One region of the Antricoccus suffuscus genome, then DNA from elsewhere that is predicted to be linked to it. Evidence: riboswitches for the same ligand, from Rfam matches in the RefSeq annotation. Region 1 holds a riboswitch; the other holds the start of a gene.
The links. A riboswitch is a leader RNA that binds a small molecule or an ion and turns the genes downstream of it on or off. The one in region 1 is predicted to bind cobalamin.
Positions count from the first base shown of each region.

Region 2: linked by a shared signal. The riboswitch ahead of bluB (5,6-dimethylbenzimidazole synthase) and the one ahead of metE (5-methyltetrahydropteroyltriglutamate--homocysteine S-methyltransferase) in region 1 are both predicted to bind cobalamin.

Region 1 is NZ_PVUE01000016.1:9,732-17,332, reverse strand. It holds gene CLV47_RS16300 (class I SAM-dependent methyltransferase) at 1-761, opposite strand, end outside; gene CLV47_RS16295 (helix-turn-helix domain-containing protein) at 809-1,432, shown strand; gene metE (5-methyltetrahydropteroyltriglutamate--homocysteine S-methyltransferase) at 1,526-3,853, opposite strand; cobalamin riboswitch at 4,002-4,219, opposite strand; cobalamin riboswitch at 4,310-4,436, shown strand; gene CLV47_RS16285 (ABC transporter substrate-binding protein) at 4,470-6,125, shown strand; gene CLV47_RS16280 (ABC transporter permease) at 6,138-7,079, shown strand; gene CLV47_RS16275 (ABC transporter permease) at 7,076-7,601, shown strand, end outside.
Region 2 is NZ_PVUE01000025.1:25,059-32,659, forward strand. It holds gene CLV47_RS20030 (alpha-ketoacid dehydrogenase subunit beta) at 1-751, shown strand, start outside; gene CLV47_RS20035 (dihydrolipoamide acetyltransferase family protein) at 764-2,236, shown strand; gene CLV47_RS20040 (universal stress protein) at 2,284-2,751, opposite strand; gene bluB (5,6-dimethylbenzimidazole synthase) at 2,935-3,573, opposite strand; cobalamin riboswitch at 3,617-3,811, opposite strand; gene CLV47_RS20050 (haloalkane dehalogenase) at 4,014-4,892, shown strand; gene CLV47_RS20055 (acetyl-CoA hydrolase/transferase family protein) at 4,971-6,287, opposite strand; gene CLV47_RS20060 (universal stress protein) at 6,369-6,806, opposite strand; gene CLV47_RS20065 (sensor histidine kinase) at 6,926-7,601, opposite strand, start outside.

The DNA of each region.
Region 1 (7,601 bases):
AATCGCGCAGCGACGTGCGGCTGGATCCGGCGTAGATACGTCTGCGCGTACTTGCCGCCGGTTTCGGCCCCCTCGATCGCCATGTCAACCGAGAACGCCGCGACCTCAACGGGGGCGAATCCCGCGCGATCGAGGGTCTTAGTCCATTCGGGACGATAAGCACTGCCGGTTTCGACCTCACGGAGCACGTCGTGGATGCGCGCTTCGAGACCACCGCCGATCTCATCCTGAAGGAATCTCGGCGGTCCATCCATCTCGACCACCACGAGCAGACCGCCTGGGTTCAGCACCTCCAAGATGTTGCTGAAAGTCCTATCGGGACTGGAAAGTTCGTGAAGCGCCGCCGAAGCCCAGACGACGTCGTACGATCCCAAATCGGTCCATGACCCGTCGAGGTCCATTTGCACGGTGGATACCCGGCCGGCAAGCTCGCTGACAGTGACCCGTTCCCGCACACGCTCGAGCATCGCGGTCGACTTGTCTATGGCAACCACCTCCGCGCCAGGGAAGCGGGTTGCCAGCGCGATCGTGCCGGTGCCCGTACCCGTACCCAGGTCGAGGATTCGCTGTGAGTTCCGCTTTGGCACGCGAGCGTGCAGCCACGTCATGACGTCGAGCAAGTACGGACGCATCACCTCAGCATCCAAGTCGAGGAGTTCACCGAGCGAATCATCGTGATCATGGTCGTGCGGGCGGTCACGGTCACGGTCATGGTCTTGGTCGTGGCGGTGGCCGTGGTCGTCGTGTGAGTGAGAATTCATGGGCCGATTCTATGCACCCCGTGCCGTTCAGGCATACAATCTTGCCTATGACGCAAGATTGTGACGCCTCTACAGACACGAATATCGATGCGCTGGTCCGTAGCCGGATTCGCGCGCTGCGACTTGCTCGTGGATGGTCGCTCGACACTCTCGCCCGGCGGAGCTTCCTGAGCCCCTCCAATTTGAGCCGCATTGAAACCGGCCAGCGACGGATCGCTCTCGATCAGCTTGTTCCGATCGCCCGCGCCCTCGACACAACGCTCGACCAGCTCATTGAATCCCCGAACGACGATGACGTGGTGATCCGCCCTCAGCGCAACGAACAGCGAGGAGCGACCATCTGGACACTCGCCCGGGAACGAACCCCGTTCGAGATGTCCGTAGCGAAGATGCGAATCACGACGCCCGCGCCGCCGACCGAAGAGCTAGGGGTGCACCCGGGCCGCGACTGGTTCATCGTGCTGTCAGGTACGGCGGAACTGCGGTTAGGTGACCGGCTCATCCTCGTCGAGGCAGGTAATGCTGCCGAATTCTCCACGATGATCCCGCACGCGATCGGCGCACACGATGCCCCCGTGGAAATCCTCGCTATCCTCAGCCACGACGGGGAACGAGCGCACCTCGCTCCCGCCAAGGGCACAACCGAACCGGAGACTTCCACCCGGAAATAGGTTGCGGTTGTGCGTCTAGCCGATCGCACGCCATCCCTGATCATTTGCCGGGCCGCCCGTTGCGGAGGCGGTTTACGCCGCCCCCGCAAGTGGTTACTGACCTCCTGCACGCACCTTCTGTGCAGCGGCGACGAGGTTGGCGAGGGTCTCCCGCACCTCGCCGTACCCGCGGGTCTTCAGGCCGCAGTCCGGGTTCGCCCAGAGCCGGTCGCTCGGGAACTTCGCGACCGCCGAGGCGAGACGCTCCGTGAGCTCGGCGGCCGAGGGGACGCGCGGCGAGTGGATGTCCCACACTCCGGGGCCGACCTCGTTGGGGTACTGCGCGCTGGCGAGCTCATCGACGATCTCCATCTGCGAGCGCGCGGCCTCGAGGCTGATCACGTCGGCGTCGAGCTCGACAATGGCGCCCAGAATATCCTCGAAGTCGGCGTAACACATGTGCGTGTGGATCTGGGTCTGATCACGCACGCCAGCAGTCGCCAGCAAGAAGGAGTCGACAGCCCAACGCAGGTACGACGGGCGACTCTCCTTGCGCAGCGGCAATGTCTCGCGCAGTGCGGGTTCGTCGACTTGGATGACTCCGATACCCGCGCTTTCGAGATCGAGCACCTCTTCGCGCAGGGCGAGGCCGACCTGCCGGGCGGTCTCGCTTTGCGGCTGGTCGTCGCGAACGAACGACCACGCGAGCATTGTCACCGGGCCGGTCAACATTCCTTTCACCGGTCGACTCGTCAGGCTCTGGGCGTACTTCCCCCACTCGACGGTCATCGGCTGCCGCCGCGAGACATCACCGAGAATGATCGGCGGCCGCACGTAGCGACTGCCGTAAGACTGCACCCAGCCGTTGACTGTGGCGACATAGCCGTTGAGCTGTTCGGCGAAGTACTGGACCATGTCGTTGCGCTCGGGTTCGCCGTGCACAAGCACATCCAGCCCGATCTCCTCTTGAAGCCCGATGACCTTACGAATCTCCTCGCGCATCGTCTCGGCGTACTGCTCGGGCGTGACCGTCCCCTTGCGCAGCCCTGCCCGCGCCTTGCGTATGTCCGCGGTCTGCGGATAGGAACCGATCGTGGTCGTCGGTAACGTCGGTAAGCCAAGCCGTCGGCGCTGCTGCTCCGCACGCTGTGCGTATGGGCTATGACGACGTAGGTCGTCGGCGCCGACCGCCGTGGCGCGCGCCCGGACTGCTTCGTCGCGCACAAGTGGCGAGGTGCTGCGGATGACCCGCAGCGCACCGTTGGACTCAAGCTCTTCGGCAATCGCTGCCTTGCCACTCACTCCACGGGTAAGGGTGACGATCTCATCGAGCTTCTGGCGCGCAAACGACAGCCACGCCGCAACCTGCGGGTCGAGATCCGGCTCGAGGCGGACATCGAGCGGCACGTGCAGCAGCGAGCACGACGCACTCACGTCTACCCGATCCGCCAACGCCAGCAGAGTAACGAGGGCCGACAGGGCGGTCTGCAGATCTGCGAGCCAGACGTTCCGCCCGTCGATGACGCCGGCGATCAGACGTTTGCCGGGAATGCCGCCGATCGCCGCCAAGTCGGTGAGGTTCTGGGCCGCAGGTCCGGTGAAGTCGATCGCCAGGCCCTCGACCGGCGATTTGGCGAGTACGTCGAGTGCATCGCCGAGCCGCTCGAAGTACGACGCCACCACGATTTTCGGGCGCGCCTGCTCCGCCGCGAGCGCGGCGTACACGTCTCTTACCTGTGCGAGTACCTGCGGCGACTGATCCGTCACGAGCACGGGCTCGTCGAGCTGCACCCACCCGGCCCCTGCGTCGTGCAGCAACTGCAGCAGCTCGCCGTACTTTGGCGCGAGGCGGTCGACGAGTGAAAGGGGCTCGAACCCCTGGCGCGCACCGGATGCCGCCTTCGACAAGAGCAGGAAACTGATCGGCCCCAGGATCACCGGACGCGCGCGCAACCCCAGCTCCCGGGCTTCTGCAAGCTCCTCCAGCGGCTTTGATGCATCGAGCTCGAACTCGGTCGACTCGCGCAGCTCGGGCACGAGATAGTGGTAGTTGGTGTCAAACCACTTCGTCATCTCCATCGGTGCGACATCCGCCGTACCGCGGGCCATCGCGAAGTACCGATCGAGCTTCGAGGTCGGGGTATCGGTGACCGGCACGGCCTGCCGATGACGCTCGGGAATCGCGCCCAACATGACGGCCATGTCGAGCACGTGGTCGTACAACGAGAAGTCATTGACCGGCACTTCATCGATGCCGGCGTTGCGTAGGACGGTCAGTCGCTGCTGGCGCAAGTGACGCGCGACGGACTGGAGGTCCTCGGCGGTCCCGCCCGCCCAGTAACCTTCGACGGCTCTCTTCAGCTCGCGGTCTTCGCCTTGCCGCGGGTATCCATACACAGTCGATTGACTGATCGGTGGTTGGCTCGTCGCCTGATCGGTCATACCGAACTCTCCTTCGCGAGTCCTACGTGACCGCGAGAGCAGATACCGGCCGGCGACGGCATCGGTCATGCGTGTCGAACACGCGACAACCTTCGATTTCCCGTAGCCGCCATGACCCGCCCTCGAGGTCACTATCGGCACCCGACGGCTGTCGGGCGCACAACTGGCAGGTGTTCGGACTCATGGGCTCGATCGGGCCTCGATCACCTACTTGCCATCGCTTCCCAGGCCGGATGGCCCAGTGCTTGTCTGACGGCGTTCGTTCCCAATTACCGCTGCGGGGCAGTCCCGGACTCTCACCGGGTTCCCTATTACTTTGCTTTACCGCACGACGCGGCGAGGCAAACCAGCTGCATCGCGACCTTACCCCGATCGCGGTCGCAGCGACACGCACGGTCCGCACCGCGCCGCCTGATCGCATTGCCGTGCGCTCCCGAGTGCTACCTTCTAACGCGCAGGGAACACCGGTGCGAATCCGGGGCTGTCCCGCAACTGTCACCGAGTAGCAAACCTTCACGTACGGTCACGACCTCCCTGGGTTGGAAGGCCGAAGGCGCGCGTTGATCCGGGAGCCAGGACACCTGCACCCATTCAGGTCAACGTCACGAGGATGAACATGCGAGTGTCAGCTCACCGCACCCGGTTTACTGCCGGACGGCCAAACCAGCGCACCAACGGACCACGTCGATCGCCCACGATAATCGCTACACTCACACTCATCGTTGCGCTGATTGTCACCGGATGTTCCGCGGGCGCATCGAGCGACGGCAACCAGGGATCCGCCAGCGCGGCGAAAGAGCTCCGGGCCAAAGGCGACGGCACTCTTACGATCTACAACTCCTACACGATCGCGGGACTCGATCCGGCCGGTACAGGCACGAACTGGCTCTTCGACTGGGGTGTCGCCGAGAATCTCCTTCAAGTCGAGGACGATGGCAGCATAAAGCCGTGGCTTGCCAAGGATGTATCCCGCGACGGCGACACCCGATGGGTAGTCACCTTGCGCGATGGCGTGACCTTTCAGAACGGCAATCCGGTAGACGCCGAGGCTGTTGCTGCCGCACTCACCCGGCAGATCGCGAAGTCGAAGGCCGCCCAGGTCTACCTGGACACCGCGACCACCGTGATCGCCGAGGGTGACAAGGTCATCCTGACCACGCCCGCACCGAATGCGATGGTCCCGGCGGCGCTCGCCGCCCGGGACAACTCGCTACAGATTTACGACGTGAGCGTCATGGATGCCGCCGGCGGTGACTCCAGCAAGATCGTCGGAAAGGGCGCCTACTCCGGCCCGTACGAGATTACTGCCTGGGATCCGGACAACCTCCAACTGAAACCATTCGCTAAGCATTGGGAAGGCAAGCCGCCGCTGAAGGGCATCACCGTCAAGGTCGTACCCGACGAACAGGCACGTATCGCCGGAGTCAAAAGCGGTGAGGCGGATATGGCCTTCTACCCCTCGACCTCGGCGAAGCTTGAGCTGCAGGGCGATCCCGAGGCAGCCGTGCTCTCCTCAAAGCTGGCGCTTCAGTCTCTCTTGGTCGAGATGAACCTCAAAGCCGGGATCTTCACCGACGTCAACGTGCGAAAGGCATTCACCGAGGCCATTGACTACAAGGGCATCGCGGACGACGTCGGCAACGGACAGTTCAAGGCCGCGGAGAGTCTATATCCGACCGAGATGCCCTTCGCACTCAAGAATCAGAAGTTCGATCTGAAGAAGGCGAAGTCGCTACTCGACGATGCCGGATGGACGGTCGGGTCGGACGGTATCCGGGAAAAGGACGGCCAGAAGCTGACCGTCCGATTCGTGACGCAGGCCCAGGGACCTGAAACGGTCGACGTCGCGATCGCGATGAAAGACCAGGTGGCGAAGGCCGGATTCGACCTAGAGATCAACAATGCAGAGGACTCCGCAGCGGTAAAGAAGGGCCCTAATGCGTGGGAGTCGTCTGTCGCACTGAGCGGGTCGTTGTCCGGAACCGCGGACCCGATCCAGCCGTATCTCGTCCGGTGGGTCACCGGCGGGTCCTCGAACGCGCAGGGGATAACCAACCCCACCATTGACAAAATCGGCGACCAGCTTCGTGGTGAGTTCGACGATTCGAAACGCGACCAGCTCCTGAAGGACGCGCAGAAGATCCTTGTCGCAGACGAGGCGTACGTCGTGGCGGGCACCTACAAGTACTTCACCGTCGTCGTCGGCCCGGCCTGGGTTGACTACAAGGTCTCCAGCGTCCGGCGCCACATCACGAGCCAGACCGGCAAATAGCCACCACGTCCGATGCGAGTCCTGCGACTGGTACGCCGCCGAGTACTGGAGGCCGTGATCACGCTCCTGGGCGCGAGCGTGCTGATCTGGTCGCTACTCCCGTTGGCTCCGGGGTCCCCCGCACGGCTGATCCTGATCGCACAAGGGATACCGGAGCCGACGCCGGGCCAGATCTCGGATCTGACTGACAGGCTCGGGCTGGAACAGCCAGTCGTCGTGCAGTACTTCCATTGGCTTTGGAATGCGGTGCGCGGTTCGTTCGGCGTGTCGTATCGGTCGGGCCGACCAGTCTCCGAAGAACTCGCCGCCAGGCTGCCGGCATCGCTGCGGCTCGCCGTGGTCGCGTTGGTGCTGGCATTCGTACTCGCGGTCGCGCTGGGCGTGCTGGCGGCGTACTGCCGTGGCCGGTGGCCGGACTATGGCACGCAGGCCGTCGCGCTCCTTTCCGCGTCCGTGCCGAGCTTCGTCGTCGCGCTGCTGCTGATCCAGGTCTTGGTGATCGGCTTCGGCCAGGGCAAGGCGGCGCTGGACGGTTCCTGGTCGCAGGTATGGATGCCCGCGGTGTGTCTTGCGCTCGGTCTGGCCGACTCCTGGTCCCGGTTGCTGAGGGCGAACATCCTGACCTTCATGGATACGTCGGCGGCGCACGTGCTGCGGTCCCGCGGCGCGACCCGGTGGCGGATCGTGTGGCGTCACGCGCTTCCCAACAGCGCCGTGCCGTCGTTGCACGCGCTGGCGGTCGGAGTCGCCGCCCTGATCGGTGGGGCCGCCATCGTCGAGACGGTCTTCACGTGGCCGGGCCTCGGCTCGTTCATTGTCGAGTCCGTCAAGAACCGCGATCTGCCGGTGATTCAGGCATTCACCGTACTTGCGACGCTAAGTTATGTGATCGTCAGCGTGCTCGCGGATCTTCTATCCGCGCTCATCGACCGGCGGATCCGGGTGCAACCATGAGCATCAAGCCGCTGCCACGAGCCAGGAGCCAGAGGCTGGCGACGCCGGTCCGTATCGGAATCGGGCTGTTCATCGCGGTTGTCGTGATCGCGATCGTCGGCCCGATCATCGCCAAGTTTCCGCCTAATCAACCGCACTACGCTGACAAACTTCAGCCGCCGAGCGGACGGTTTTGGCTCGGCACCGATCAGTACGGCCGCGACCAGTTCGCGCGCACCGTCGTCGGTCTGCGGCTATCGCTGATCTCGGCGCTCGTCGTACTCATCGGCTCGTCGACCGTCAGCTTGTTCGTCGGGATGGTGGCCGGACTTTCAGATGGCTGGGTGGATCGGGTCATCTCCCGGATCATCGACGTCGTCCTCGCCATCCCCAGCCTCGTACTCGCGCTCGCGATCGTCGGCCTGCTCGGCCCGGGCTACCTCAATCTCCTCATCGCGCTCGTCATCTCCAGCTGGGCCACCGATGCGCGCATTTCGCGCGCCTTGACCCTTGACGCGCGAAACCGCCCGTACGTCGCGGCGG
Region 2 (7,601 bases), on a different contig from region 1:
CGAGATCCAGTTCGATGGCTTCGTATTTCCGGCGTACGACCAGATCGTCACGCAGGTCGCCAAGATGCACCAACGCACCCGCGGCAAGGTCAAGATGCCCATTGTCATTAGGATCCCGTACGGCGGAGGCATCGGCGCCGTCGAGCATCACAGCGAGTCGCCGGAGGCCTATTTTGCACACACGCCCGGTCTCAAGGTCGTGTCGCCGTCCAACCCTCAAGACGCGTTCTGGATGATTCAGCAGGCAATCGCGTGCGACGACCCCATTGTCTTCTTCGAGCCAAAACGTCGCTACCACGACAAGGCCGAGGTCGACACGTCGGCGCCGCTTTCCGCTGCGCCGCAACATCTTTTCAGCGCGACCGTCGCACACTCAGGCACCGATGCCACGCTGTTGTGTTACGGACCCATGGTCAAAACCTGTGTGACCGCAGCCGCTGCCGCGAAGGAAGAGGGGCGTTCACTGGAAGTGGTCGACCTGCGGACGCTGTCGCCGCTGGACATGGCGCCGATTATCGCCTCGACACGCAAGACCGGTCGGGTCATCGTCGTACACGAGGCGCAAGGCTCACTCGGCATGGGAGCCGAACTCGCCGCCCGAATCACCGAAGAATGCTTTTATGACTTGGAAGCACCGGTGCTACGGGTCACCGGCTTCGATACGCCGTACCCACCCTCACGATTCGAAGAGGACTATCTGCCCGACCTTGACCGCGTACTAGACGGCGTCGACCGCGCCTTCGGATTCTAGGAGGCGCCGCTCATGCCCACGATCAGCGAATTCAAACTGCCGGACATCGGCGAGGGCCTTACCGAGGGCGAGATCGTCAAATGGATGGTCGCTGTCGGCGACACGGTCACGCTCAACCAGCCCATCGTCGAAGTCGAGACGTCCAAGGTCACGGTCGAACTCCCCTCGCCGTACGCCGGTCTCGTCACGGTGCTGCACTATCCCGAAGGCGCTACGGTCGAGGTCGGAGCGCCGATCATCGCCATCGACACCGACCCGGACGGTACGGCGCCGGCGACCCCGGACGCCTCCGAAGGGATGCTGGTCGGGCCCGGGCCAAAGACTGCTTCCACCGCACGACGTGCGCGTCATGGGAAGCCTCCGGGCGTGGCCGAGGCGGTACGAGCGACGAAAACCGCCGTACACTCGGCGTTTGACCCCCCGCCGTCGATATCCGGCATGCCACCGGCCGTGCCGCCGACCCTCGACGCTCCCGCACATCCGGACTCACACGGAGCGGTCAGCACCGACCCCCCGCCGATCGACGCCGCCGTCGATCAGACCGCTCCCACCGACATCAACACCGCGTCCGGCGCCTCAGACGTGCCGGCGCGCCCCCGGGCAAAGCCACCGGTTCGCAAGTATGCCAAGGATTCCGGCGTCGACCTAGCCGCCTGCACGCCTACCGGACCGGGCAATGTCGTGACTCGCGCGGACGTTGACAACTACCTGGCGATGTCCGCCGCCGCGGCGTCCTCGCCTGCTGCTGCGACGATCCACGCCGCTCCCGCGGCCGCGACGCCGACCGGCCGCGAGGAACGCATTCCGGTGAAAGGCATCCGCAAGGCTACCGCGCAGGCGATGGTGAGCAGCGCGTTTACCGCGCCGCATGTCACCGAGTGGATCACGATCGACGTCACGCCCATGATGAAGCTGCGCAAGAAGCTCGCTGCGGATCCGACGTACTCCGGCGTGAAGTTGAGCCCGCTGGTCTTCGTGGCAAAGGCGGTGCTGATGGGGCTGCGGAAGTACCCGATGGTCAACTCCGCGTGGGACGAGCCTGCGCAGGAGATTGTCGTCAAGCACTACGCCAATCTCGGCATCGCCGCGGCCACGCCTCGAGGGCTACTCGTGCCCAACATCAAGGACGCCGACCGATTGTCGCTCCGGGAACTCGCCGATGCGATTGCCACGCTGACAGCCACCGCTCGCGACGGCGGATCCACTGCGGCCGACCTGTCCGGCGGATCGTTTACCATCACCAACGTCGGAGTCTTCGGCGTCGACATGGGTACGCCGATCATCAACCCCGGCGAGGCGGCGATCCTCGCGTTCGGCACGATCCGTGAACAGCCGTGGGTGCACAAGGGCAAGGTCAAGGCGCGGCAGGTGACCACGCTCGGGCTGTCGTTCGATCACCGGATCATTGACGGCGAACTCGGCTCCCACTTCCTCGCCGATGTCGCCGCACTACTCACCGACCCGCGCACCGCGTTCATCATCTAGCGTCGATCCGCAATTGGCCCGCCGGCGTAACGCACGCCCTTCTGACATCACCTCAACGCTCGACCGGCCGCAGCACCGTGATCGACGCCGTTCTCCGGGACGACCACAACCGGCCGGTGCGCACGATGCAGGATCCCTCGCGAAATCGATCCGGTGACCAAGTGATTAAGCATGGCGCCAAGTCCTTGCTCTGGCTTGCCGACGATGATCATCAGCGCATCACGCTTTTCGCATGCGTCCACCAGCAGCCGCACCGGGCTACCCCGTCGCACGTCGTACGTCCATTTAGTTAGGCCGTGCGCACCAAGTACCTCCCGCGCGCTCTCTCGCTCGGCCGAAACTTCACGCTCTGCGCAGGCCTCCCAGTCCAGACCATCCGGATCGATCGGGTAGTCGTCGATACTAAGCACATGAACGATGTTGAGCTCTGCGTCGAGCCGGACGGCGAGCGCCGCGGCGAAGTCAAGCGCGGCGCCGCTGGCAGGGTGCTCGTCGTACCCGACAACTATGTTCACCGCGTCCTCCTCCCACGAGTGAAGGGGTGGGAGCCATCAGTCCGCAGACAGGCCCGATGGACATCCATCGCTTTTCACAGCGTAACCCCCGGATCGGAGCTTGAACGTCGCCTGCACGCGCCGATCATGTCGGGTTTCGCCGACGCCATATGCCCAGACGCGACGTTTAGTTGCACCTAGATGTCAATCGCGACCTGGTTGATACCGGTCAGCGTGGATCGCGTCATGTAAGGGTCGTTTCTGCCGCCAGCCCAGCCGTTCAAGATCGGGTTTTTCCTGGACTCGCGACACCGGGCCGACGCACAGCCAGGCAACCGGCCGGACTGAGGTGGGTATTCCCAGCAGCTCCTGCAAGAAGCTCTCGCGATAGAAGGAGACCCATCCGATCCCGAGAGACTCGGCGGTTGCGGCCAGCCAGAGATTCTGGATGCATAGGCAGACCGAGTACAGGCCGGCATCGGCGATCGCGTGGCGCCCGAGGACGTGCGGCCCGCCGCGGTCGGCATCGTAGGTCACGACGATCCCGAGGGTCGACTCCATAATCCCCTCGACTTTGATGCGCGAGAACGTCTCTCGCCGAGAGGGATCGAGGCTTTGGTCGAACACTTCGCGTTCGGACTCGACGTGTTGCTGGAACTGTCTTCTCATCTGCCGATCCCTTACGAGGATGAAGTCCCACGGCTGGCTGTGCCCGACGCTGGGCGCCGCATGAGCGGCCGCAAGGACGCGCTCTAAGGCGTCGGGCTGAATCGGCTCACCGTTGAATTCGCTACGCACGTCGCGGCGCCGATAGATGAGGTCGTAAAGATCGGATGATGGCATGTGGCTCCCGACAGTTATCCGCGTGATCGCAGCGAAGCGATGCGCGCGGCGGTGGAGCGAGGCCGGTCTTCGGACTTCCCGTCAACGTCAGTCGATCGCCTTCCCAAGTCCGAATCGGACTCAGTGGCTGCGCAAGCGCGAGATCGATGACTCCGGGTCACCGCAGCGGGCCCTGTGCCGGAGTCTCACCGGCTTCCCGATTCTCTCCGTTAGGAGCACCTCGCAGGCTTTGCCGCTGGGTACTCTACCCGGAGACCGGTCAGCAAGCGCGCGACGAGTTCCTGGGGTCGGCCGGACGTACGCCGATCCCGAGTCGTCGCCAGGGCTGCTTTTGCCGACGATCAAGCCAGAAGAAGCGGTCGACAAGGGGTGCTTGCGGGGCGCTAGAGTCGGGTATGCACGGTCAAGGGGGATCGACGCAACTGACGAAAGGTACTCGCATGCCGCTGTCTGACAAGCCACTCGAGAAGAAGTACGCCGACGTACTGGGACAACGGATGGCGTACGCCGAAGCCGGTACCGGCGACCCGATCGTGTTTCTGCATGGCAACCCGACCTCGTCGTACCTCTGGCGCAACGTCATCCCGCATCTGCAGTCACAGGGCCGGTGCATCGCGCCGGACCTGATCGGCATGGGCGACTCGGACAAGCTCCCGGACTCGGCGCCGGGCAGTTATCGTTTCGTCGACCATCGCCGTTACCTCGATGCCCTACTCGAGCAGCTCGGCGTGACCGAACGCGTCACTCTGGTCATCCACGACTGGGGCTCGGCGCTCGGGTTTGACTGGGCTAACCGTCATCGCGACGCGGTCAAGGGAATCGCCTATATGGAGGCGATCGTCCGCGAGGTCACCTGGGCAGACTGGCCAGAGGCCGCCCGCGGCATCTTCCAAGGATTCCGCTCCGACGCGGGCGAGAAGCTGATCATCGAGAAAAACATGTTCGTCGAGCGGGTGCTGCCTGCCTCGGTCCTGCGGACACTCACCGATGCCGAGATGGACGTCTACCGGGCGCCGTATGTGAATCCGGGCGAGGATCGCCGACCGACGCTGACGTGGCCGCGGGAAATCCCGATCGAAGGCGAGCCATCCGACGTGTGCGCGATCGTGGGCGACTACAGCTCTTGGCTCGCGTCGAGCGAGGTACCCAAGCTCTTTGTGAACGCCGACCCCGGGTCGATCCTGACCGGGCCGCAGCGGGAGTTCGCCCGCACCTGGCCCAACCAGCGCGAAGTCACCGTCGCCGGCAACCACTTCATCCAGGAAGACTCCCCAGATGAGATCGGGGCGGCGATCGCCGACTGGTACGCCGGCCTCTAGAACGGCCTCGAGCCGTTAGGCAGCTACCGCTTTCTTGTCGGACGACGCGTTGCGGGTGTGACGAAGCGTCGACAGCGGTCAGGAGACGCCGCGAAGCAGCGCGTCACGGTGATCGGGGTGCGCGATCGCGACCAGCCGCTCGATCCGCTGTTCGATCGTCGCGGCCCGCAGGTCGGCGACGCCGTACTCGGTGACAAACAAGTCAGCGTTGGAGCGCGGCGTCGTGACGATGCCGGTCGCGATGCGCGAGACGATCCGCGACAGTTTGCCTTTGGCGGCGGTGGCGGGAAACGCAATCACCGACCGGCCGCGTTCTGAGGACATCGCGGCCTGCGTGAAGTCGACCTGCCCGCCGACGCCGCCGGCGTACTTATCGCCCATCATCTCGGCGTTGACCTGACCGGTGAGGTCCATCTCGATCGCACTGTTGATCGCCCACAGGTCTGGAAACTGAGCCAATACGGCAGGCGAGTGAGTGTGCTCCAGGGACCGCACGCCGAGGGCCTTGTTCTGGTGCGCCCATTTCACGAGCCGTTCGGTGCCAAATGCGAGGCCGGTCGTCGTAACGCCAGTATCAATTGGCTTGCGCGCATTGGTCACCACGCCCGCTTCAATCAGGTCGACTACCGTATCGCCGATCATCCCGGAGTGGATGCCTAGGTCGCGCCTGTCTGTCAGCGCCGCGCAGAGCGCCTCCGGGATCGCGCCGATCCCCAGTTGCAGCGTCGCGCCATCCGGGATGAGCTCGGCGACATTGCGCGCGACCGCAGACGCTTCTGGGCTCGGCGTACCCGCGGGCCACTCCAGCAACGGTACGTCGGTGTGTACGACGTAGTCGATATCGCTCAACGGCACGAGAGTGTCGCCGTATGTGAACGGCACGTGCGGATTGATCTCCGCGACGACCGTGCGCGCGGCGCGGATCGTCTCGCGCATGAAGTCCGCGAGTAGACCGGTTGAGCACATTCCGTCGGCATTAGGTTCGCTGAGCTGAATAAACACGACGTCCGCATGCAGATGCCCCGAGTTGAACAGAGCCGGCAACGTCGACAGCCGGATCGGCATCGTCTCGACGACACCCTGGCGGCTCAGTTTCGATGTGTCACCGAGACCGCCGAGACCGAAGTAGCGAAACGTGTCGACGTACTCGGCCTTCAGCGTCTCGCCCTTGAGTACGCCGAGGAAGATCGAGAGCCGGTCTTGGCCGTTATTGCTGAGCTCTTGGCGCTGCGCGACTAGGGCGTGCGTCAGCGTGATCGGCTCGGCGGCGCCCTGCCCCCAGACGAGCGTGTCGCCTGGCCGTATGACGCCACTCAGGTCCGGAGCCACCGAGTCGAGCGGGACGGGCCGGTCACTGGTCGGCTTGTTACGGCGTTCGAACGTCGTGCTGGCCATCAATCGTTACTTCCATTCGGTCCTAAGCTGGAAAGTTTGATGCGCTGAACGCATCAAACCTTCCAGTTAAATCTCTAGCTATTACGATTCGTCTCGCTCGCGGGTTACGACGACTGGGCAGCGCGCATGCGCGACAACATGTGAGCTGACCGAACCGAGTACGGCGCCGACAAAGCCACCGTGGCCGCGCGAGCCGACGACGACGAGCTCGGCGCCCTTGGACGCCTCGACCAAGACGTCGGCCGGATGGCCCTGGACGTTTTTCTTGGTCACCACGGCGCCGCTATCACCTATGGCTTCGCTCAGAGCGGCGTCGAGGATCTCATGGGAGTTCGATTCCCAATCGACTGTTTCGACGGCCCCCATCGCAACCCCGAACGACACTGGGACGCTCCAACAGATGATCGCCTCGACCGAAGCGCCGGTCAGAGCCGCCTGCGCGACCGCCCACTTAATTGCATCGACTGAGGCTCCCGAACCGTCTACCCCGACAACGATCCGTCCGCTACCCTGCGCCATCGCGACTCCCTAGGAAGGTGATATCTACTTTGCTGACCCTATGTGGCATGGGCTCCGTCGCCGGAGACCGGGTAGACGGCACCGCGATAGTGGCCACCCGACTCACGAATTCGATCGGCTCAGTCGATGGGGAGGGTCAGCCGGAACCTGCAGTAACCTTCCGGCGACTCGGTCGCAGTCAACGTGCCGCCGTGCGCCCGCGTGTACTCCGTGGCGATGGCCAGGCCCAGCCCGCTGTTACCGCTGCCGCGAGAGCGACTGTCGTCGAGGCGCACAAACCGTTCAAAGATCCTGGTCCGCTCATCAACGGGCACCACCGGGCCGTCATTGTCGATGTCAACGACGGCGGTCGTGCCGTCCGCGGCAACGGTGACCCAAATTCGCGACATAGCGTGCCGGCCGGCGTTATCGAGCAGATTACTGATCACTTGTTCGATCCGCGGCCCGTCGCAATGGAGCCTGATTGGCACTGCGCGCACCACGATCGTATGGACCGAGGCGCCACGGATTCGGCCTACTTCGGTTTCGACGATATCGTCGAGATCTTGTTCCGTTCGCCGTATTTGCACGCCGCGATCGTCCGCCTTTGCCAGCACCAGCAAGTCGTCTACGAGATCTTTCATGCGCTCAGTCTGGGAGGTAAGGACCGGCTGCATGTCACGCCAGGTCTGCCCCGAGGTGTCGGCGATCGCGATTTCGAGCGTCGCGCCCAGCGTCGCAAGTGGGCTGCGCAACTCGTGGCTCGCGTCCGCTGCAAAACGGCGCTGGGCCGCATCAGATTCCTCGAGGCGAGCC